DNA from 3 places in the Blautia marasmi genome. Region 1 is predicted to be linked to each of the others. Evidence: riboswitches for the same ligand, from Rfam matches in the RefSeq annotation. Region 1 holds a riboswitch; each other region holds the start of a gene.
What was found. Region 1 has a riboswitch for cyclic di-GMP ahead of C6P39_RS06995 (DNA-binding protein). Riboswitches for the same ligand answer to the same signal wherever they lie in the genome.
Positions count from the first base shown of each region.

Region 2: it holds a riboswitch for cyclic di-GMP, as region 1 does, so the genes downstream of both, C6P39_RS10015 (hypothetical protein) here and C6P39_RS06995 (DNA-binding protein) in region 1, are expected to answer to the same signal.
Region 3: it holds a riboswitch for cyclic di-GMP, as region 1 does, so the genes downstream of both, C6P39_RS26165 (fibronectin type III domain-containing protein) here and C6P39_RS06995 (DNA-binding protein) in region 1, are expected to answer to the same signal.

Region 1 is NZ_OIWX01000001.1:1,581,435-1,587,076, reverse strand. It holds gene C6P39_RS07010 (RNA-directed DNA polymerase) at 1-972, shown strand, start outside; gene C6P39_RS07005 (hypothetical protein) at 1,077-1,646, shown strand; gene C6P39_RS07000 (restriction endonuclease) at 1,671-2,285, shown strand; cyclic di-GMP riboswitch class I at 2,726-2,801, shown strand; gene C6P39_RS06995 (DNA-binding protein) at 2,849-3,061, shown strand; gene C6P39_RS06990 (helix-turn-helix transcriptional regulator) at 3,120-4,085, shown strand; gene C6P39_RS06985 (dynamin family protein) at 4,092-5,462, shown strand; gene C6P39_RS06980 (dynamin family protein) at 5,466-5,642, shown strand, end outside.
Region 2 is NZ_OIWX01000001.1:2,315,492-2,321,133, reverse strand. It holds partial or broken gene C6P39_RS10030 (transposase) at 1-273, opposite strand, end outside; gene C6P39_RS10025 (hypothetical protein) at 1,157-1,675, opposite strand; gene C6P39_RS10020 (hypothetical protein) at 1,706-2,896, opposite strand; gene C6P39_RS10015 (hypothetical protein) at 2,909-3,493, opposite strand; cyclic di-GMP riboswitch class I at 3,878-3,967, opposite strand; gene C6P39_RS10010 (ABC-2 family transporter protein) at 4,138-5,642, opposite strand, start outside.
Region 3 is NZ_OIWX01000001.1:5,924,855-5,930,496, forward strand. It holds gene C6P39_RS26165 (fibronectin type III domain-containing protein) at 1-3,024, opposite strand, end outside; cyclic di-GMP riboswitch class I at 3,131-3,208, opposite strand; gene mobB (molybdopterin-guanine dinucleotide biosynthesis protein B) at 3,278-4,408, opposite strand; gene C6P39_RS26175 (hypothetical protein) at 4,405-4,719, opposite strand; gene C6P39_RS26180 (NTP transferase domain-containing protein) at 4,716-5,642, opposite strand, start outside.

The sequences.
Region 1 (5,642 bases):
AAAAAATCAAGAAGATCAGGTTGGTTTAATGATCTTGATCGCTATATTCAAAATACTAAATATGGAGAAACGCATGGTATTTTAATTGGGCCACATGCCTCTAACTTAATATCAGAGATTGTTTTATCGGCTATTGATAATAGATTAGTTGACAAGGGGTGGAAGTATATCAGGAACATTGATGATTATACTTGTTATGTTAGAAGTGAACAAGATGCACGTCAGTTTTTAATTGATTTACAAACAGAATTAAGAGAATATGATCTATCCCTTAATCACAAGAAGACAAAAGTAAGAGAGCTTCCGTTAGACGCAACAGAACATTGGGTTAGAAAGATTAACTCTATTTCAGTTTTAACCAGTTATGGTAAAGTAGATTATAAAAATTGCCGTGCATATTTAGACTTCGCAATTGAAATATCAAAAAATGAGGGTGAAAACTCATCAGTCCTAAACTATGCTATGCAGGTGCTTAAAGGCAAAGAGTTGACTTATAATGCAAAAAAATATCTGCAAAAAACAGCATTTCATCTATGTTTAATATATCCTTATTTAATTCCGTTGTTGGAAGAGTGTGTTTTTTCCTTTTGTAATACACCTGTAATGGATATTGAACAAATTTCAAATAAACTTTATGATATGTGTATTAATTGCAGAACATTTGAAGTTGGAAGCTATGCCTTGTATTTTGCTATTAAATATAGCTTCACATTATCAGGAGTAAAATATACAGATATAATAAACAGTAAGGATTGTGTATTAATGTTATTAGGTTCTAAGTACTTCGAATATGTAGGTGATAAAGTAGCGCATAAAGAGTTAAAGAATCATGCAAAACAATTATCTAAAGATATAGATGATTTCAATCAGTATTGGTTGTTTGTATATGAGGTTTTGCCAATGAGTAATTTGAAAGACGACTGGAAGCCCTTAAAAAAAGCAGGGGTATCTTTCATTAAAAATAAGTGGTAAATTATTTATAGTTAAATTTTATCTAATATGGTAATGTATTATAAAATTATAATCACAACTTCATACAAAATGATGAGGGAGAATGAGATGCTTTTAAGGATTGGATGAACAATATTTTTGATGAAGATAATCTGGAGTTAAATGTAAAGTTTGCATCGTTATTTGTTTTGAATTTTGAATGTCTTAAAGATTTTGTTGTTAATAAAATTAGGGATTTTTATTCAGATAATATAATAGAAGACGGAAAATGGATACATAAGGAGACGAAGAAGTACAAAGAGGTTGTTAGAGCCCTTTCTCGATATATAGATGATGCATCTATGAAATGGTTTATAGATTCAGGCGCTATTACAGAAGCTGATTATGAATTATATCAAACTATAAGAACGCGGAGAAATGATATAATACATGAGCTGCTAAAAAATTCAGGGGATGGGTTTAATGAAATAGACATAGAACTATTTGGTAGTTTACTATCACTTTACAGAAAATTAGATAAATGGTGGATTAATGAAATTGAGATTTCAATAAGTGCAGAAGATATACCAAAAGACTATGATCCTGATGAAGTTGTTGGGGGACAGGCAATTGTTTTGTTTGTAATAAATGATATTTTACTAGGAAATCAAGGTGAACGATATAAAGAGATTCTAACAAACTATAATGAGAAATAATTAATAAAGACGGAAAGGCGAAATATGAATAATATGGATTTAGATACAAACCCATATAGAAAGATGGCAGTAGATATAACGCCATCTCAGTTTGAATTGATATGTAGAGATACACTTGCGGCCTATGCTGAAAAAGAACAGTTACAAGGATTTCTGATTACACATGACAAGAAAATAGAAGCTGATGATGGTACATATCAGATAGATTTATACAGTGAATTCAGTGCAATGGGGGCGAAGTTTAAAGTTATTGTTGAATGTAAAAGATATAAGCGTCCAGTGGAGAGAGAAAAAGTCGCGGCATTATATGCAAAAGTTACAAGCATAGGGGCAAATAAAGGTATTCTTATATCAACATCGGGGTTTCAATCGGGAGCTACAATGTATGCTGAAAAGCATGGAATTACATTAATACAAATTGTGCACGCGGGTATTCAGTATATAACGAACTCAGCAACTAGACTAGATCCGCTAATAATTCAAATGCAACATGAGATGCAGAGTAGATTACCAGAGTATATTTCGTTATTGTGGAGCGTGAAAGATGATTATCCCTATGATCAGGTATATCCAACAGAAAGTATGATACAATCAGTAAGAAAAACAGTCATGAAATTGTTAAAAAAAGAAGACGCTTAAATAGCCAGTTGTTGTCAATTAAAAAGACATGGTGCTAGCACCATGTAAATATGGTCGTCAGCTAAAGGGATTTGTGATACCTATATGATACCTTTTGGCGGTAAAACAATGAATAAGCTAGATAATTTTTTAATATAAGCACCAAAATCAATGAAAAACAATCGAATATTTAACATTAATGTTAAACTCGTAGGGGGTTTGAATAGGGTGAAAATACTGGGAAGCCGCTAAATAAGCGACTTCCCAGTTTTGATGTCAGCAAAATGTCAGTAAAGTTAAGAGAGAGAAAATGAAGGTTTCTATTTTGATTAAGTAGAAGATGAGATGAAAACTATGAATTTGGAAAATACATCATAATACACAAAAAATATTTGAAACAGACGAAATATAAAAGCGGAACTACCAAAAATATTGACAAAATACGTTTAGAAGAATATGATATAGCTAAGAGGCAAAGTATGCGAAAGTCTATGACGCAAAACTAAAGGGCCTGAAAAATGGCAGTCAGTTACACGTTGATAGCATTGCCGCTGGCAATGCTTTTTTTTATTAAGGAGCGAAAAATGATTGAAGGTTATACCACAATTAAAGTCATTGCAGAAAAATGGGGTATAACACCAAGGCGAGTTCAAGTTCTTTGCTCAGAAGGAAAGATTTCTGGTGCTGTAAAATTTGGTCGTGATTGGGCAATACCCATAGACGCAAAAAAGCCTGAAGATAAAAGAATAACAACAGGCAAATACAAAAACTGGAGAAACAAAGATACTAATTCATGAGATAGACACATCCTGTCATTGTGAGAATGTATAATAGAATTATGAACTGGAGGTGTCTATGGAAACGATTAAAAGAGATAAAATTGAAAGAGTCCTTGGTATATACACCAAACTTTTGAATGGGTATCTGATTAACAAATCAGAAGAAAGTGCAAACTACGGCGTAAACGAAAGAAGCATTCAGCGTGATATTGATGACATCAGAAATTATCTTGAAGCAGATTCCGAGAGAATCGGATGTATCAATTCCGTTATTTATGACCGTATAGGGAAAGGTTATCGACTTGAACAGATTTATAAGATGAAATTTTCCAACAGCGAAGTTTTAGCGTTATGCAAAATTTTGCTTGATAGTCGTGCATTTACCAAAAAAGAAATGTCTGATATGCTAAGCAAACTTATATCCTGTTGCGTTCCAGAGGCCAATAAGAAATTGGTTACGGATCTCATTAACAATGAATCATTTCATTATGTTGAACCAAAGCATAAGTCTGATTTTTTAGACTTGATGTGGGATGCAGGACAAGCTATTCGTAATTGTAATTATATCGAAATTGACTATCTGCGAACAAAAGATAAATCACTTGTCAACAGAAAAGTGAAACCTGTCGCAATCATGTTTTCAGAATATTATTTTTACTTAACAGCTTTCATTGATGACGATGACGACGCAAGGAAAGATTTTGATGTAATCAATGACTCTTTCCCAACTATATACCGGATTGACCGTATAAAAAGGCTCAATATACTAAGCGAGAAATTTCATATTCCTTATAGTAGTCGATTTGAGGAAGGGGAATTTCGTAAACGAGTTCAATTCATGTATGGAGGAAAATTACAAAAAGTAAAATTCAAATACTCTGGCAACGATGTAGACGCAATTCTTGACAGACTACCTACTGCAACAATCTTATCGGAGGATAACGGGACATATCTTCTATCCGCAGAAGTTTTTGGAAAAGGTATTGATATGTGGTTGCGTAGCCAGGGCGATATGATAGAAATCATTGAGAGGAGCAAATAAATAGATATGAACGTACTTGATGGATATGCAATTTGCTATCCCAAAATACAACATCCTTTAAGAACAGAAAAAACTGACTTAAAGATAAAATATATAGCATTGCTTAAATATTATGCTGATAAATTTTGTCCAGGAAATCAAGTTATTGAATATAGGCTTAAAACCTTTTCTCTATCTTTACTTGGAACAAATGACTTTTCTGCTTCATTACCACCAGACGGCAACATCAATAAATTAACAGGCAGAATAATGAAAACACGCTTTACTCCATTTAGATTGTTTTCATACAGATATTTGTTTTTGTTTGACTGTATATTCATTCTGGCAATCAACAATGAGGAGCTGGGCAATAAAATATGTGATGAACTCAAAGCAACTATTAACAGTCGTTATCACAATACAATAAATTCCATGAAAGAGCAAATGTATTTATGTGACTCGGATTTTGCAAGTAAGAAGCTCATCACTGATGAAATGGTGAATGAATGGATACGAGCAAAAGAATATATTAACTCTCGCAACAGAAATATTACCTTTACAGCTACTATGAGTGCTGGTAAATCGACACTTATAAATGCAATCATAGGGAAAGAACTTTCGTATGCGAAAATGGCAGCGTGTACAGCAACCGTAATGAAGTTTATTACAAGTCCCACAAGTGGAATCGGCAGTAATATCTTCTACAACGACCAAGTTAAGCTGTTTCAATCCGAAAGTAATGTTCGAGATTATACAAAAGGTCAGGAGATACCATGCAGTATAAATAGTTACTTTTTCTCTCCCCTTTCGTGTTGTCACATTACATTGATTGATACACCAGGTGTAAATTCTTCTCAGAATCCGAAACACAAGAAAATAACTCGTGAAGAATTATCCAGTGGTGCTACAGATATATTGGTATATGTAATTCCAGTTGAAAATTACGGTTCTGAAGATGATTACATTCATTTGTCATATATAAAAAAGAAAGTCGATTATAACAGAATAGTGTTTGTCGTAAACATGATGGATTCCTGTGATTTTGAAGATGATTCTGTTTCCGAAATAGTCGCAAACATCAGCGAACACTTATCTGATATTGGATATGAAGAACCTATTGTTTGTCCTATGTCTGCAAAAGCGGGTATGCTGATAAAGCAAGCTCTATATGGTTCTGCTCTATCAGATAATGATAAAAAAGCTTGTAGCACATATGTTGATATGTTCCAGAACACGGAATTGGAATTAGGAGTTTTATATCCGCCGGTCACAAAAATTCTTTCAAAGAATGATACAAATTGGTTATCGTCTGATTTTGAAAAAATATGGTCGGCATATATCAACACCGGTTTACCTGGTTTTGAAACACTACTTTTGAGCTTAACTAAGGAGGGGTAAAAAATGTTAGATGTTATTATCAAATATAATCCATATAAGGTTGTTTCAACCATCACTGTTAATGGAGAAGAACCAAAACAAAACAGCAAACTAAATCAATTCTTAAATCAAAGATTCCAGTTGTGGGTAGATCAGGTTCCTTCTTTGCTCGCTGAGGAATACAATGATGATGAATTTGAC
Region 2 (5,642 bases), 730 kb from region 1:
AGGTTTTGAGTAAGCGAGGATAATCAGAAGAAGCTGGTCAGTAGGGATGGAGAAGATCCGCTGAATAATGAGTGCCCAAAGCAAGGCACGCAAAGGGTATTTGCGGGTTCGTCCCGTTGATGCATAAAAGTGATTACGAAAAGTAATCGGAATAATTTCATCAATGTCGATATGTTGTTCTAATAGAGTTAGAAATGCAGGTTTGTCATTTTCAAATTTGTCCTGACAATCTTGAAAAACATCATTTAAAGAAAGCTGTTTATATGGTATCATAAGTATCAGAATAACTCCTTTCTTAGGTGTGGTTAATGGTTTCTCGACAACTCTATTATACCATATCCAGTGAGGAGTTATTTGATTTTAATAACAAAAAAATGCCGTATTTATGCGGCTTTAGGCGTTTCGCAAACGCCTAACTATTATGTTTAATAGGAGGTGAATAAATTTCTCGCCTCGTACGCACGGGTCTACAACTTATATTCCAACTTTAACCGAGTGATAGGGTAAGGGAATGAGCAGACCAGCTCCATCTCTTATCCTATTTTCAAGTAAATCTTTACCAATTATGAAATTCACTACGTTCATTCCACTTCTTCTATATCAACCAAGTCTCAAGTTCGCAACCTTAAATATTTCTTCGTGATTAAATCCATTTCTGTACTTCCCGTTTAGATAACAACTCCAAAACTTTTTTGACCATACCTTTTGGTATGTGAGTAGTGTCTCCCGAGGTAAGACACTAATCTTTTGTTCCACAACCTCTTGGTTTACATTTACCCTTCGGGCTTTGGTTTGATGTACAGCCTTACCCACCTAGTCACCTTATCAAGTTTCTGTACGTAGGCTCAAGAACTTTGCTACACCACTTCCTCCATCCACACCATTACTAATACCGACTTGTGGTTAACTACACTTGGCAGTAAATACCCGCGAATGGACTTTCACCAGTATGGCCAGTATCATGTTCGGCACACACAATAAAGGCTGAAGGCTTATATAAAAGCCCCCAGCCCACATATATTCACAAATAATCATTTTGATATTTTTATAAAGCCCAATTAATCAATAGCCATCACATATTTAAAAATAAAACCAAGGCTATAATAATTTACTAGAGAAGTTTTTGTATCGCCATAAGGTTTACGATTATTTATTATCAAGCTGTTGGTGCCGCTGTATTAGTAACATCAAACGTAACAGTTGTAGAATATTCTCCAGCAACTGTAGCCTGTGCTGTCCTAGTTAATGTAGCTGGCACTGAAAATGCTTCACCTTGCTCATTAACTATACTGTTTGCAAAAACTCCTAAAATAACTTTTCCACCTTCGGCAGTTCCACTAAAATTCATTTTATAGCTAACTGAACTATCATCGTTTAATATTAAACCTATCTCCTTTTCTTGTACTGATATCTCTAATTGATGATTGTTTTCTAATATTGTTTTTTTTGCCTTAATATCCAAAGTAACCTCTTCATCAGTTGAGTTTACAACGATAGTTTTAGGTATGCTTATGGTATATGACGGGGCAACCGTCATTTTCACAGTTGCTGCCTGTTGCGTATTTGCTTCTGTTGCATCTTGGCTCTCATTTACACTTGCTGCCAACACCGGCACACACATCCCAATTGTCATAACTCCAGCCAACCCCATAGCAACTAAACTTTTTTTCTTCATAATAAAATCCTCCTGAACTCTTATATTTTTTTAATTAAATTCCATTTCAAACTTCTCAATTCTACTTTCATACATCACATGAAACATCAGCACTCCGGTATATTCCCCTGCACACAAATCTTCATTTTCCTCGGGCAGGATTTTCACCTCTTGTACCTCACTCCAACTGTCCAAAATCACTTCATTCTGCCTTGGTGTAATCAGGTTACCGGCCATGTCCAGCCGATACTCCCAACTGTTTTGTCCGCAATACAATGCAAAATAGTTCCCGTCCCTGCTCTCTGTTCCTTCTACAGTTACTGCTAATTCTCCGTCTTCCTCGGGAATTAACTTTTTAGTCTGGATCGTAAAACTATCCGTATCTTCTGTAAATTTCACCTCTGAAGGAATTTCAACTACATAGACAGGTTCATTGAACGGCAATGAAGTTTCTTCTTCCGTCCCGCTTAAATCATCTACCGAATCAGTTATGCTCTCCTCCATCTCGTCCTGAGGTGGAGCCACCTCATGGGTCAGTTCTTCCTGTATGGAATTTTCATCTTTATGACCCTCTTCGACCGTTTCGGAAGGAAAATTCTCCTGATTCTCTTTCTCTGATTCTAATCCACTCTCTTTTTTCTGGTTCTCATCTTCTTTCTTATTTGTTTGCTCATCCGTAATACCGGACTCTTCCTTTCGGGTTTCCTCTTCTTCAGATTCCTCTATTGCAGAATCCGGTTCCTCTGGCTGTTCTTGATCTTCCTGCTGCTTTTTGAGCTCTTCTTCCTCTTTCAACTTCTCCAACTCATACTTACAGAGAATTTCCTCAACTGCCGGACGATAAGCACACTCCGGACAATGTATAATCCTGCCTTCTTCATCCATGTCCGTACACCCGTGGTCACATGGTATTTCCGGTTGTGCTTCTCTATAGCCACAGGATGCATCGTGATGATGCACGCCGTTGCTTTCCTCTACTCTTTCCTCTTCCTCAACACTGTCTTCCAGCTCATTGTCCACATTATTCCATTCACTATCATTGTCAGGACTCTCTATGTCTTCCGACAAATCACCCTCTTCAGGATTCTCAACCGTACACTCAGTCTGTGAAACTACTTCATCTTCTATCTGATCAGCTTCCATACACTCCGCATCAGCAAAAGCCATCCCCGCATTCCCAATCACCAACACCGCCGACACGAAAACAGAAACTCCTATCCCTCTCCAACTTCTGCCTTTCATGAAACACCACCCTTACCTCACATCAAGCACTGTCTCCATATTGGCTCCATTCATGGGGGATAAATCCACAATACTTGCTGTTGTGATCCTCAATTCAGCCGCATATTCCCCTGCATCCAGTGCCTTGCTTAATGTAGCCGTTGTAATTGCCTCCCCCGGAGGCACCTGTTTTGATTCATACAATACTTCCCCGGTGTCCTTTAACACAAGCTGAAATGTAAAGTAACACGGATTCCCTTCCGGGTTGGAAAATGCCACATCCACATCTGTCTGGCCTGCCGGTATATAAATCTTTGGATACCCCGGCAGTTCTATATTCTCTGCATTTGGATCACCCTTGGGAGCCTCCGGTATGGTACCGTCCCAATCCCCGGCATTCGGGTCAATATCTGCGGATGCCTGCTCTTCCTGAGCCTTGTCATCTCCTCCGCCGAACCATCCAAGCTTATATCCTGCTGCACCTACGCCGCCCACTGCTATGACACCTACAAGGGCACCAATCATTATTTTCTGCCTCAGCACCGCTTTCTGAAGCTTCAAAGCATGGTCTGTAACAACTTCACCAGTGCTTTTGTTTTTATTCTCTTCCTCTTTCAATCCACTCACCTCTAAACAAGTTTTCGGCCGCACAGATTATATTTTATGTAGATAGAATGTTTTTGTTATTATATCTATAATAACAAAGAGAGTATGCCTAGGCATACTCTCGCGCGGTCCCTGATTTTTCAGTTTTCGGAGTTTGTGCGGCAAACCCCGGCGCTATGCCCGGTCTCTGCACAAAACTAAAGGTTGGCTGCTTCCGAATGGGGCATACTCTCTGATCATCCGTACCAAAAGAGCGCACTTATCTCACAATAAGTACCCATCGGACTTTTTACCTCAGGACAGATTTTCTCCCTGAAATAAAAACTGCCTGCAGCAATTTGCAGGCAGAAGCGTATCAAAATAGAGTAAGGATATAACTACCTTACATCGAAATAATACGGCAACTGGCTGTCATAGTCTGCTTCATAGACCTTAGACCCTTTAGCTTTGTGTCACTGCCTTTCGACAGCTTTACTATTATCGAATATTTATCTTAAAATCACCATACACCTTTTTACACACAAAGTCAACCTCTATTTGACCAATCACAAAATTAATCAAGTTTTGCCAAATATGTACAACAACAGCCGTTTCATCCGCAAATCATAAAGTTGCTATTGCTGCATACAGATCACTTTACCATTTTTACTTTATTATCAATTCCCACTACTCTCATACCTCCCAATCCCCCTCCTCATCACCGTCACAGCCCCCCATACCATCACCCCGCACACCACCGGCATGGCCATCACTCCCCCATCCATTCCACTCTTCCCCAGCAGATACCCCACCGGATAATAACTCACAAAAGCATACGGGATCACATACGCAAATACCCCCTGCAGAATGGGCGGATAGATCACCAGCGGATACTTAGCCATCTCCCCAATAGAAACAGCAAAAAAGTTCAGACTATTCCTCCCGCTCTCCATCCAGAAAGAGGCACAGCTTGCGATCCAGATCATGCACTCCCGAATCACACAACATTCCACAAGAAAAACTCCCAGACACACAATTTTCCACAAACTCCACCGGATATCACAGTGACTTACCCCCAATACAAACACCGCCGCTGCGATCCCCATCTTATTCAGCCCGTCAAAATCAATCCTGGCTGTGAGAAGCTGCAGTCCAATGGGCAGAGGCCGCACCAGAAACCGGTCCAGATCCGCCAGATTGATCATCTCCGCGATCTTCCATGTCCCCTGAAAGAAAAAATTGATACACCCCTCCGAGAACAGCAGAAAACTGTACAACAGCAGTATCTCCCACAACGTCCACCCTCCCACTGCGGGGATATTACTGTAAATGATCCCAAGTACCCCCAAATTACATATCTGGGAAAAACCGGTAAAAAACAGCATCATCAAAAAATCCGCCCTATACTCAGCCAGCGACTTCATATTCTGCAGCTGGATCTGCCCATACATTTTCAGATAATGTCTCCATTTTCTCATCTCTCGCCCTCCGTACAGGGAAATAACCCCTGATGCCTTTTTCCAAAACAGAGTCCCGCACACCCACAGAACCCCAATCCACACTGCCTGCCCGCCAATTCTCCAAAGACTTTCCTCCATAGAAAATGTCCCTATAAAAATACTGCACGGCGTAAACACGATCCCCTGAAAAGGCAGCACCTCCACAACCTTCCTGAGCACTCCCGGGAACATCACCAAAGGCAGCAGTGCCCCGGAAAAAAAGTTTGTCAAAACCTCCCTGGCCTTTGTCACCCCATATGAATTATCCGTATAAAAACACAACAGAGAAAACAGATACTGAATCCCAAACTTGATCCCCATCCCTAAAAACAGCGACACGAAAAACAGCAGCACCCTTCCCCCGCTGATCCCTCCCATACCGTTTACAGACAGATACAAGCCTCCAACCAGCACCAGCGTTACCCCAAATTCCATTCCCGCAGTCCCCAGCATCCTGAAAAAAAGCATCCCTCTGTAAGGTACCGGCTTAAGCAGATCCAAAATAATATCCCCTTTAATGATCCTCTTTGCCGTATTCATCTCAAACCCAAAAGAAAAGGAACTGTTGCACAAAAACGCCACAAACACATATTTCCTCATGATCTCCCAGGTATACCCGTTCACCACTCCCTGATATTTGAAAATACTCTTCCACACATAGTAAAGCACTGCCACCTGGATAA
Region 3 (5,642 bases), 4.3 Mb from region 1:
GCTCCAGTTTCCTGACTCCGCATGGTACTGTGTGGCAATCAGATTCAGGTTTGTATTGGCACCCAGATCCGCGTCATCTCTTCCCACATACACTGCCAGTTCTTCCCCTGCATGGGCGCTGATTCCAAGAGGCTGCCATGCATTCAGGCCGCCGGAAAATCCCAGAGCGCCATCTTTTTTCTTGGTCACGGAGGTATCTACTTTCATAACCCTTCCAGCACTTTTGTCGTTGAGAAGTTCTTTTGCATAGGCCAGGTCGGAAAGCAGAAGCTCTCGTTTCGGATGATAATCACCTGTCACTTCATCCGGCGTGTCCGCTCTTTTTTCCAATTCCTCAATGACAGCGGCTGTTACATCCTCCCGCAGTTCCACGTGCATGGCATCCGCAAACAACCCGTCCACATCTTTTTCCAGACTGTCATAATAGTAGAACTTCATCTCCGCTATGGAAACCCTTCCGTCTGAAGGCGCCCATGCCATGGCAAAGTTTATCTGGATTCGTTTTGCCTTAAATGGCTGGGAATAATTAAATTCATAATATACTTTACCGTTCACGCTCTTTTTCTGGGTGAAATGGCCGTCGATCATTTTCTCAGTACCGTTTTCATCCCAATATCTTGTCTTCGCATACCCATAGGCATACTGCTGTTTTTCATCCGGGACTACCACCAGCCTGTCCATCTCATAGCTCTGGTCAAAGGTAATGATGGGGGATGGCTTTCCTGCATTGAAACCGCCTGCATCCCAGGAGTCCAGGCTCCAGGAAGTGGTGTAATCATTATCTGCAACCGCCGCATCTGTCTCAGGCTTTGCGGAAGGGTAATCAATGGATGTAATATGCGCGGTGAGTCCCCCTCCCTCCAAAGGCGTATTGATCAGTTTGTAATTGGAGGTAACCGCAGGATTAATATCCGTTGTCTCACCTGCATATATCTTTGACTTGCCGCTGGTTCCCATTTCATTTGTTCCCGTAAGACAGATCTCATATGTGGTGCCGTCTTTTAAATCGGTAAGCTGATATTTATTCTGCTTGATCTCCTCTTTCTTTTCAAACGCTTCTGTTCCTTTTTCCCTGTAATAGAGTGTGTAGGAATCTGTATCCTCCATCTGCTTCCAGGTGATATCCAGCTTTCTGTAGCCTCCGGCAATATTCACATTTTCCGGCGCGTCAGGAGCTTTTGAAGGTTTCGGGATCACCGTCACTGCTTCAGAATACGCACTGCTCCAGTCCCCGTTCACGGAGCGGACCTGGACTGTATATTCCTCATTGTTTTTCATTTTTTCCGTGCCAAAGCTTGTGATAAGGATACTACTCTCTGCAGTGGGGTAGACCTTGCTTTTCCCGTCTTTTTTTACCATAACTTCATATCCCGCCACATTGGTCTGTGCGTTCCAGGTCACAGTAAATTTCTTATCCCCCGGCTCAGCTTTTACCTGGTCAGGAATGTTCATGACCGGAGCAGGAATCCTGTCCTCCATTCCGTTGAGGAATTCAACCTTGGAGATATCCGCCAGTTTACTTCCTCCGGTATCAGTCACCTTGATGACTACCTTCTTGATGGCAACCTGTTTTCCCAGATTTACAATAATGGTGCCGTCCGGCTCCATGACTGCCTGCGCCGCTGTGAGGGCAAACATAGCTGCGCCGCTTATGGAGGCCTCTATGGTCTGCGTCTCTTCGTTCTCATCTGTATACTCCACCGTCACGGTCCCTGCCTGGATGATATTGGCGGAATCCCTTGGCGGGGTCAGCACCAGAGCGCCTGCCAGTATGTCGGAACGCTTTTCCAGATCAAGCTGCAGTTCCACAGGATTTTCCGCTGAAATCTCCTCATCGTTTGCAGGCTTTAGGGAAACACTTCCGTCATTGCTCAAAATGCTCTCTACACTTCCCTCTGCCACCTGGGTGGAGGCACCTACGTTGGCTGTTATCTCATCCGGAAGATAGCTCCTTGTCACATAGGCTTCTGTTTTCTCATAGCCATAGCTGTAAGAGAACCATTGCAGATCCACTAAATCCACTTGCCGGTCTTGATTTAAGTCATATACGGAATCTGTATTTTCCTCATGTATGGCTTGGATCAGCCGGGTCTTATCGTTTTCATCTATAACGCCGTCTTGATCCACATCCCCGTATCCTATCACACCGGGATGTTTTTCCATATCAGATAAATCCATTCCGGTATAGACATCCAGAAACTGCATCTTTTGATCCATGGCCTGTATTTCCACGTCCTGATCATATGCGGCAAAACTGCCCCCGCTTATGCAAAGATGATATTCTCCGGGTTCCAGATCCACAAAAGAAGCCTCCGCCTTTTTAGAAACGCGCTCCCCCTCCTGCATGGAAAAAGCCGCGCGAAACTGCTGGTCTCCGTTTGTAAGGACCGCCTGCAATCCGCCGTTCAAGCTCTCCGGGTCACTGTATGGAAGCGTGTAGATCAGGCTCAGATGGAGCTGGCCTTGCAGCGTCCTATTCCCTGCTTCCGATCCGGGTACTGTTTCCCCCTCCTGCGCACCGGCCTGTTTCCCTGACTCCTCCCGGCTGCCCGGTGTCTCTTCTTTCTTCGGAGCTTCTGTCTGGCCTCCTGACGTCTCACCTGCCGTCGGCGCTTCCGTCCGGTCTCCTGATGTCTCACCTGTAGTCGGCGCTCCTGCCTGGTCTCCCGGCGTCTCACCTGTAGTCGGCGCTCCTGCCTGGTCTCCCGGCGTCTCACCTGCCGCTGGCACTCCTGCCTGGTCTCCCGGCATCTCCCCTGCCGTTGGCGCTGCTGCCTGGTCTCCCGACGTCTCTCCTGCCGTTGGCGTTCCTGCCCGGTCTCCCGGCGCCTCACCTTTCCTCGGTACCTCCGCCTGTTTTTCCTGCTTTTCTGTCAGCAGGCTAATGCCTGCCTCTTCCCTCCGGGTCTGTCCGGCAGCATTTAAAAATCTCCCGCTCTGCCCCGGCCCGGCGGCAAATACGGTGGTTCCGGGTGTTTGCAGAAGCATACCGGATACAAGCAGCCAGGCACATAACTTTTTCATTTTCAATTTCTATTCTCCTTCCCTTTTCAGGGCCAAAAAAACGATATCCAGGGATATCGTTTTTTCATAAAGACAACAGACGGACAGAATACACCTGTCCATCCACGTCTGCAGCCCGGCTGTCCCTCCCTTGGGACCCGTGGCTTTGCGTCACTGCCTTACGACAGTTTTGCCCCTTTATTTTTTTATAATACTTTATCATCAGTATCACTGGTATAAGAATACCTAATCTAACAATTTTAGTCAAGTATTTTCAAAGAAATCCCTTGACTTTTTTACAGATTTCATCCAACAGCAGTTCTCTGTTCTTTTCTGTGACTTCATAAACCTCCACATCCGATCTCTCTGCAACTGCCTGCGTAAAAACACCTGTCTTTTTCTGCAGGACTCCCAGGACAAGACTCTGGGTATCCAGACAGGAAAACAATGCTTCCTGGAACCCAGGCGCCTCCGCCTCCGCTTTCCCCAGTTCATCTATCAGGGCTGTTTTCTCCGGCATGTCCTTCACCTTTCGCATCACCGCAGTGCCCAGTGTCTCAAAGGTTTCCGGGATGGCTGTCTTCCTTCCCTTACCGGTTCGGATGAGAATTGGGCTGTCATTTTCATATTCCCCCATAGGCATAAGACTGTGCAGGTAAAATCCCTTCTGGACACCGCCGATTTCATAAGGCAGTGTTTGGTAGCCCACAGGCACAATTCCCAGCTTTTCCACTATGCGGTTCAAAAGTGTGCTCTTGCCGACTCCTTTTTCCCCTGTCAGGAAAATATGCTTTCTGTCCGTCCCGGCCGGATGGGCCGTGAGTTTTTTCTTATGGGCCAGCTTTTTCTCAGCCTTGTGACAGCCGCACTGACAAAAAGCTGCAGCCTTTTGGAACATGGGACGCTTTCTCAGTGGAAATCCTGCTTCCGGAAGTATTTCCAGTAAATCTGCCAGCTCATGGATTTCCTCCACAGAGTGATAGACCCTGAGCCCGCCGTATGTCTTCGTTTCTCCTGCCAGCCTGCCTGCCACGGCAATCGTTTCCTCTGTCAGACGCTCCTGAACCTCCGCATCCTTGTGCGCGCAGATAATCCTGGGCACGCAGAGTTCATACTCGCCCTCCAGCAGTAGAAAATCCACAGGCAGCTTTTCATAGAAATCCCCGCTGCTGTCCGCCGGAAGGAGAATGTCTGTCTCCTTTTTTCCTTTCACGCAGACAAGGTCAGCGCCCGCCTCCCTGTGTCTCCATGTATTGCTGTCAGATGTGTCAAGGGAAAATTCGGGACAGAACACACTTTTTACGGTTCCCACCCGGTATCCCCTCTTTTTCAGTTCTTTTATAAGTCCGGTGACGGTTGTAGTCTTACCGGATTTTCTCACACCAACAATTGTACAGATTTTCAACTGTCACCCTCCTCTTGCATTATTTCTATTATATGTTTACACCAGCGTCTTCGGTGCCTGTCTTTTGGGAGAATCAGACGGTACGCATCCCCATCCTCAGCCAGGTACACCTGCCCTGTAAGGATCTCCTCACCGGATACGGCAGCACCCCCGCCGTCCCGGCTTATGAATTCCACAAGCGTATCTGCAGATAAACTGCCCAGCACCTCTCTCACCGAAAAAGCCCGGTATGAATATTCCTCTCCATCTGCATTCTTCCCCTCCAGCCTCACAGGAAAAATGCCCTCAAACAATTCACTGTTTACTTTCATATCCGCTCACCCCAGATTGCAAGCATGTCCTCCATGGCATACAGACAGGAAGATCTCTCATGCCTATCTTCCGCGGCATACAGACAGGAAGATCCCTCATGCTTATCTTCCGCGGCATACAGACCGGAAGATCTCTCATGCTTATCTTCCGCGGCACACAGACAGGAAGATCTCTCATGCTTGTCTTCTTCGTCACTTGGGCAGACGGTCTCCCCGTGATTGCCTCCGTCCCGGGTCTCATGCATTCCATGGTCGCTGATCAGCAGGATCTCTCCGGAAAAAATCTTAGAAAGTTCCTCTATATATCTGTCCGCCTCTTGCAGTTTTTCCATACACGCAGAACTGTACGGGCCAAACCCATGGGCCGCGTCATCAATCTCATGGAAATGGGCAAAAATAAACTCTTTTCCATCTTTGGCTGCTCTGCATGCAGCCTGGTAAATCCAATGATCGCATCCTTTTCCTTTTGCTGCCGCATGAAGTCTTGGCGGCAGTTCTGTCTTTAAAATTCTGGTATCTCCCTCCAAAAAGGCAGTATCCTCCCTGCTCCTATTTGCAAACAAAGTGGGAACCCGCAGTTCCCTGTCTTTTCTGGAATATACGCCGTGCACAACAGGCAGCTCCCCTGTTATCATGGTTGCCATGGCAGGATTTGTCACCGGCGGCTCCACGGTCCTCACCGGGATCACGGAAAAGCTGCGGCTCATAAAGGGCACACTGCCTTTGTCCGCTGCACTTTTATACATCCGGTACCCCACTCCGTCCAGATAACATACCAGTACCTTTCCATGGCTCAACTTTTCCCTGACAAAAGGGGCAAATTCCTGAAGTCTTCTGCCATAGCAAAAACAGAGCTGTTCATATTCTTCGGGTGTGTTCACATTGGCAATGACTGCCTCTCCAAATCCCAATTCTTCCAGATC